Regions from separate parts of the Mesorhizobium sp. NZP2234 genome, predicted to be linked through region 3. Evidence: predicted binding sites of a transcription regulator. Region 3 holds the regulator's gene; each other region holds the start of a gene.
What was found. Region 3 encodes PhoB, which activates phosphate uptake and scavenging genes when phosphate is short. Its sites were predicted from a motif close to TGTCATNNANCTGTCAT; they were not measured.

Region 1: a site for PhoB is predicted at 1,050-1,066, ahead of phnF (phosphonate metabolism transcriptional regulator PhnF). Genes of this name have one in related genera too.
Region 2: a site for PhoB is predicted at 992-1,008, ahead of EB230_RS24475 (LTA synthase family protein). Genes of this name have one in related genera too.

The regions. Positions count from the first base shown of each region.
Region 1 covers NZ_CP033364.1:1,880,081-1,882,347, forward strand. Annotated here, with positions in the region: gene phnH (phosphonate C-P lyase system protein PhnH) at 1-509, opposite strand, end outside; gene phnG (phosphonate C-P lyase system protein PhnG) at 509-970, opposite strand; gene phnF (phosphonate metabolism transcriptional regulator PhnF) at 1,091-1,840, shown strand; gene EB230_RS09235 (zinc-binding alcohol dehydrogenase family protein) at 1,856-2,267, opposite strand, start outside.
Region 2 covers NZ_CP033364.1:4,931,553-4,933,819, forward strand. Annotated here, with positions in the region: gene fabD (ACP S-malonyltransferase) at 1-770, opposite strand, end outside; gene EB230_RS24475 (LTA synthase family protein) at 1,047-2,267, shown strand, end outside.
Region 3 covers NZ_CP033364.1:1,586,609-1,588,875, reverse strand. Annotated here, with positions in the region: gene EB230_RS07790 (ROK family protein) at 1-769, shown strand, start outside; gene phoB (phosphate regulon transcriptional regulator PhoB) at 966-1,655, opposite strand; gene phoU (phosphate signaling complex protein PhoU) at 1,675-2,267, opposite strand, start outside.

The sequences.
Region 1 (2,267 bases), 290 kb from region 3:
TGCTTCCACTGCTCGATGAAATGACGCGGCATCTGTGCCGGCGCGATCACGGCGCTGGTTTCGATGCCGGGGCCTTCAAGCAAGAGCGGCGCACCTGAAGCGAGGTCGCTGACCTGGAGGATCAGTGTGGTCGATCTGTCGGGATAATCTTGCGTGCCTTGCGCAAAGCCGTCGAGCGCCATCATCTCGGCCGGTGTTGCGACAAACGCGAAATGCGCGTCGGCCGGCGTGTTGGCGAGCGGCGCGCCGGTGTGGAAACCAAGCCAGGAGCCGATCGCGGAGGAGGTGTGAAGGGCCGGGTCGAGCCAGAGCGGCGTGTCGTTGTCGCACAGCGCCAGTGCCACCGCGCCTGACGTTGCCGAGAGCGGCGCCGGCGGACGGGCCAGGACAGGCAAAGCCTGCACGCTGCCTGGCCGCGCCATCGCATCCATGATTGCGCGGAACACGGTCTGGGCGTTGAACACCGGATCGGCGAAGCCGCCCTCGATCGATTGTGCTGCGATATCCATCAGTCCTCTCCGCGAACCATGGTGAAGAAATCCACCTTCGTTGCCGCCGTCTCGGCGCGGCGTTTTTCGTTGGCAGCGGCAAGCGCCGACCTCAGAGGCGCAATCAGCCTGGTCTCGACTTCGGCGCGGCTGGCAGGGTCCTGCCACAGCGCGTCGGCTATTGCCGCCAGCCTTGCCTTCTGCTTGTCGCGACCAAGCGCGTAGCAATGGCCGACCTGACCGGACGGCAACCGGACGGTGGCGCGGGTGACGGTCGCCTCGCCGACATTGAAGGGCGCACCGCCGCCGCCGATACGGCCGCGCAGCGTCACCAGGCCGGTCTCGGGGCCACGCAGCAGTTCGGCCTGCGAGGGCAGGCCGGCCTCGTTCCAGAGCCGGACGATGTCGTCGCCGCTCGATTGCGCCAAAGTCGCCATGGCGGCCTTGCGCTCGGCCTGGTCGCGGGCTTCCTGTCCTCGCATCAGCAGCATTCCTCTTTGCCAAATTTGTCTATTGATATAGACAACTATACAAATTATACATATTACCTAACGCGAGTCCATGACGCGTGGATGACAGGCGATGAAGGGCGGGGCAAATTCATGACCGGACGACAGGAAGCCGACAGTATCGAACGGCGCAGCGGCGTCTCGCTGTGGCGCCAGATTGCCGACAGGATCCTGCAGGCGATCGCCGCCGGGGATTTCGCCGAGAATGCCGCGCTGCCGCCGGAGGTGGCGCTCGCCGAGCGCTATGGCGTCAACCGTCACACGGTGCGCAGCGCCATATCAACGCTCGTGCAGGAAGGGGTGCTGCGGGCCGAGCAAGGGCGCGGCACCTTCGTCTTGTCGCGCAAGCGGCTGTCCTATCCGATCGGCGCGCGCACGCGCTTTTCAACAGGCCTGCAGGGGCAGACATCGGAACGGCATATCGTGCTGCTCGCTTCATCGGTCGAGCCCGCAAGCCAGCGTGTCGCCGAGGGTCTTGGGTTGGCCAGGGGTGCCGAGGTGATCCGGCTCGAGACACGCGGTGAAGCCGATGGACGGGCGGTGTCGCGTGCTGCCGGCTGGTTCGATGGCAGACGTTTCGCCGGCATCGACAGGGTGATGGCCGAGACCGGGTCTGTCACCGCGTCGCTGGCTCGTTTCGGGATAGACGATTATCTCCGGCAATCGACCGTGCTGTCGGCGCGCCATGCCGATGCCGCCGATCTTGCCGACCTGGACCTGCAACCGGGCGCTATCGTGCTGGTCACGGTGGCCGTCAACGTCACCCCGGACGGCCAGCCGATCCAGTTTTCCGAATCGCGGTTTCCGGCCGAGAGGGTGGAGTTGAAGCTGTCGGCGCTGTGAGTCGACGGCGGCGGGCTACCCCACCTCGATCATAGCCTTGATCAGGCCGGATTTCTCGTGCGCCCAGCGGGCGAGATCGCGCGGGGTGCCGCCGAGTGTGGTGCGGTGTGTGACGAGCTTGGCCAATGGCACGGCACCATTGCGGATCGAGGCAGCGACATGGTCGAAGTCGGCGCGCAAGGCGTTGCGGCTGCCGATCAGCGTCATTTCACGCTTGTGAAATTCAGGGTCGGAAAAGACGATGTCGTCCTTGACGACGCTGACCAGCACCAGCGTCCCGCCATGGGCGACATGGGCGAAGGCCGACTGCACCGATTGGGTGTTGCCGGTGGCGTCGAAGACCACGTCGAAGCCTTCGCCTGATGTCGCTTCCCTGACCAGATCCGGCGCCGCGCCGCGCGAGCCATCAAGGGTCTTGAAGCCGAGT
Region 2 (2,267 bases), 3.3 Mb from region 3:
CCGGTTATCTGCTCGACAAGGCGCCGGGCGATCTCATCCGGATCGCCGGTCGGTGTCACGGTGACGTTGGACACCACGGGAACCGCCGGCGCGTTCTTCGCCACCCCGGCGAGCGCATCGCGCATGACGTTCGCCGCCGGCGCCATCAAGGCGGAATGGAAGGGCGCCGAGACCTGCAGCATCAGCGCCCGCTTGGCGCCCTTTTCGGTGCACAGTTTCGCCGCCAGCTCGACCGCGGCCTTGGCGCCGGAGATGACCAGCTGGCCGCCGCCATTGTCATTGGCGATCTGACAGACCTTGCCGGAGCCTTGCGCGGCCTCGGTGCAAGCGGCTTCGACATCCTCCTGCTCGAGTCCGATGATCGCCGCCATGGCGCCCTCGCCGGCCGGCACCGCCGCCTGCATGGCGTTGCCACGAATGCGCAGCAGGCGGGCGGCATCGGCGACGGAAACAAAGCCGGCGGCGGCAAGGGCCGAATACTCGCCCAGCGAATGGCCGGCGACATAGGCGACCTTGCCCTTCAGCGAGAAACCGCGCGCTTCCAGCGCCCTCACGGCGGCCAGCGAAACCGCCATCAGTGCCGGCTGCGCATTGGCGGTCAGCGTCAACGTCTGTTCCGGACCTTCCCAGATCAGCTTCGACAGGTTTTCGCCGAGCGCGTCGTCGACTTCCTGGAAGATCCTGCGCGCCTCCGGAAAGGCATCGGCAAGATCCTTGCCCATTCCGACAGCCTGGCTGCCTTGTCCCGGAAAGGTGAATGCGACGGCCATGCTAGGGCTCCCGAAGACTGATGTGCTTATCTGATACGCGAATTTTTCCTGCCTGTGGCGCAAGGCAGCCCGCCAAGTCAAGCCCGCTTCGACCCGTGCCCAGACCCGAACCATGCGCCGAGTGCCTGTTCCGAAAGGGTTTTTGGCGATCACTCCTGATGAAAACCGCTCACGAATCGTTCGCTGGCTCTTCTTATTTTCGCCACAGGCGCTAGCTTTGCGTGACAATTATATGACAATCGCGTGACTTGGGTTGTCGCCGGGTGGGAAGTTAAAGTGGCAAAGAGTTCGAAACGCGCCGGTAAAGCCGCGCCTCAGTTCCTGGAAGACGATCCGTCCACCGGCTATCTGCCGGGCCGGAGATGGCCGGTTGTCCGTTACGGATTGATCAGCCTGGCGATCTCAACCATCCTGGTGTTCGCCATCGAATGGATCGTGCGCGGTGACTTTGCCGGCACCGTCTTCTTCTTCCTGCAGCCGCTCAAGCCGGGCTGGACGACCATCGTCGTGTTCGCGCTGATCCTGATCGGCCTCGACGCCGTGCTCGGCCGCAGCCACCAGAGCCTGATGATCGTCGCGCCATTGACGCTCTCGCTGGCCTTTGTCGGCCACCAGAAGTCGCACTATCTCGGCGATCCGCTCTACCCGACGGATTTCCTCTACGCCCGCCAGATCTTCGCCCTGTTGCCGCTCCTGGTGCGTGAACGGCCGATGACCGCGCTCGCCATGGTCGTCGGCATCGTCGCCGGCCTGTCGCTGCTCGTCTATGGCTGGCGGCAGTGGCGCCGCAAGGTTCCCGCGCTCAGCCACAAGGGTCGCCTTGCCCGGCTGACGCTGGCGGTGCCGCTGCTCGCCTTCTTCGTCTCGATCATGGACTATGCCACCTTCTCATGGACCAGGGATCGGCTGCAGATCATCCCGATCATGTGGGACCAGAAGGAAAACTACGCCTCCAACGGCTTTGCACTAGCCTTCGCGCTCAACGTGCCGATGGCCCATGTCTCGGCACCCCCGGGCTATACGGAAAAGGCGATCGCGGCGATCGACCGGCCGCAGATAACGGCCTCGGTGCCCGATGAAAGGCCAGACATCATTGTCGTCATGAGCGAATCCTTCTGGGATCCGACCAAGCTGCCCGGCGTCACCATCACACCGGATCCCATCCCCACCGTGCGGGCATTGCGTTCCGGTTCGATGTTCTCGCCTGAATTCGGCGGCATGACGGCAAATATCGAATTCGAGGCGCTGACCGGTTTTTCCAACGCTTTCCTGCCGGCCGGCAGCATCCCCTACCAGCAATATGTGCGCACGCCGACACCATCGATGGCGACCTTCCTGAAGAGCGAGGGCTACCGGGCGCGCGCCATCCATCCGGGCACCAACTGGTTCTGGAACCGTGGCGCGGTGTACGCCGATTTCGGCTTCAACGATTTCAAGTCGGAAGAGACGCTGCCGCCCATGGAAAAGCGCGGACCGCTGGCATCGGATGCGGCGATG
Region 3 (2,267 bases):
CACCGAGGCCAGGGCCATGCTGTGGTCGCCGATCACGCCGCAGACCGATATCGCCTTCGCCGACATACTGGAAGCCGAGTTCGGCATCCCGGCCACCATGGAGAACGACTGCAACATGATGGCCGTGGCGCTGCGCTGGCGCGACCCCGAACGCTACCGCGACGACTTCATCGCCATCCTTTTGTCGCACGGCATCGGCATGGGCCTGGTGCTGAAGGGCGAGTTGTTCACCGGCACCCATTCGTCGGGCGGCGAGTTCGGCCACATGATCCATCGGCCAGGCGGCGCGCTCTGCCGATGCGGGCGGCGCGGGTGCGTCGAGGCTTATGCCGGCAACTACGCCATCTGGCGCAATGCCAGGCAGCTTGGCGAGGACACCGAGCCGGTCGCCGATGTCAGCGATGCGCAGATGCGGGCGCTCGCCGCCACGGCACGTGAACGGGCCGGGCCCGAGCGCGAAGCCTATCGCAAGGCCGGGGAAGCACTGGGTTACGGCCTCGGCAGCCTGTTCGCGCTGATCGATCCCGCCCCCGTGGCCATGGTCGGCGTCAGCGCCGCCGCCTTCGACCTGATCGAGCCGGCATTGCGCGAGGCGATCGCCCAGACCGCTGGCGGCCAGCACTCGAAATCGATTTCGTTCGACACCGAACCGAACGAGCTGCCCCTGATCCGCGAGGGCTGTGCCATGCGCGCACTGACCTTCGTCGATCAGGAAATCTTCGCGCCGGGCGTGCAGGCGAGAGGGAGTGCTGGGAAGAATGTGGCTTGAGCGAACGCCTGTGCCGATCCCACAGATCAGCGCTGGAGATTGGCCGAGCCCCCTCGAGGTCGTCATCCCTGGGCGGAGCAGGAGCGAAGCTCCGTCGCGGAGACCCTGGGATGACGAAGCCATAAGCTCTGAGCCAACACCAAATGCGTTCTATCCGGGAGCGGATGCAACCCGTCAACGCTTCCGCGCCAAGGACCTAATCCTCACGGATCGCGTAGCCTGCCCCACGGATGGTGCGGATGACGTCGGGCATGCGGCCATTGTTGACCGCCTTGCGCAGGCGGCCGACATGCACATCCACGGTGCGCTCGTCGATATAGATCGTCTCACCCCAGACATTGTCGAGCAGTTGGCTGCGCGAGAACACGCGGCCGGGATGGCGCATCATGAATTCCAGAAGGCGGAATTCGGTCGGCCCAAGCCGGATCTCGCTCTTCTTGCGGTAGACCCGGTGCGATTCACGGTCGAGCACGATGTCGCCGACCTTGAGCACGCTGGACAGCACTTCCGGCTTGGCGCGGCGCAGCAGCGCCTTGACGCGGGCCATGAATTCCGGCGTCGAGAACGGCTTGACCAGATAGTCGTCAGCACCGGTCGAAAGGCCGCGCACGCGGTCGCTCTCCTCGCCGCGCGCCGTCAGCATGATGATCGGCAGCCGTTCGGTCTCGGGCCGCATGCGCAGGCGCCGACAGAGTTCGATGCCGGACACCGCCGGCACCATCCAGTCGAGCACCAGAAGGTCGGGCACGTTCTCCTGCAGGCGGATTTCAGCCTCGTCGCCGCGCGGCACCACCTCGACCTGGTAGCCTTCGGATTCAAGATTGTAACGGAGCAGCACTCCCAGCGGCTCCTCATCCTCCACCACCATAATGCGTGGCGCGATCATCGATTGGTCACCTCTTGCGTCAAGCCGCCGGCGCCGACATCGCCGTCTCGTCCTGTTTGGGGCGGTTGGCGGGCAGTTGCGTGCCGGTCAGGACATAGTACGCGTTCTCGGCGATGTTGGTCACATGGTCGCCGATGCGTTCGAGATTCTTGGCGCAGAACAACAGATGCGTGCAAGCGGTGATGTTGCGCGGATCTTCCATCATGTAGGTCAGGAGTTCGCGGAACACCGACGTGTATTTGACGTCGATGCGTTCGTCGTCGGCGCGCAGCTTCGCAAGCGCGGCGGCATCGCGCGCCGCATACTCCTCGATCACGCCCTGCACCTGGATCAGCACCAGTTGCGCCATGGCGTCGATGGAATGCGACAGGTCGCGCGGCGTTGCGGCGAGACCGACGGTGCCGACGCGCTTGGCGATGTTCTTGGCAAGGTCGCCAATGCGTTCGAGGTCGCCGGCCATGCGGATCGACCCGACGACATGGCGCAGATCGTCGGCCATCGGCTGGCGCTTGGCGATCAGCGTGATGGCGCGATCGTCGAGTTCGCGCTGGCGTGCATCCATGATGGCGTCGTCGGAGACCACGCGCTGTGCCAGCGCATTGTCGGAATTCA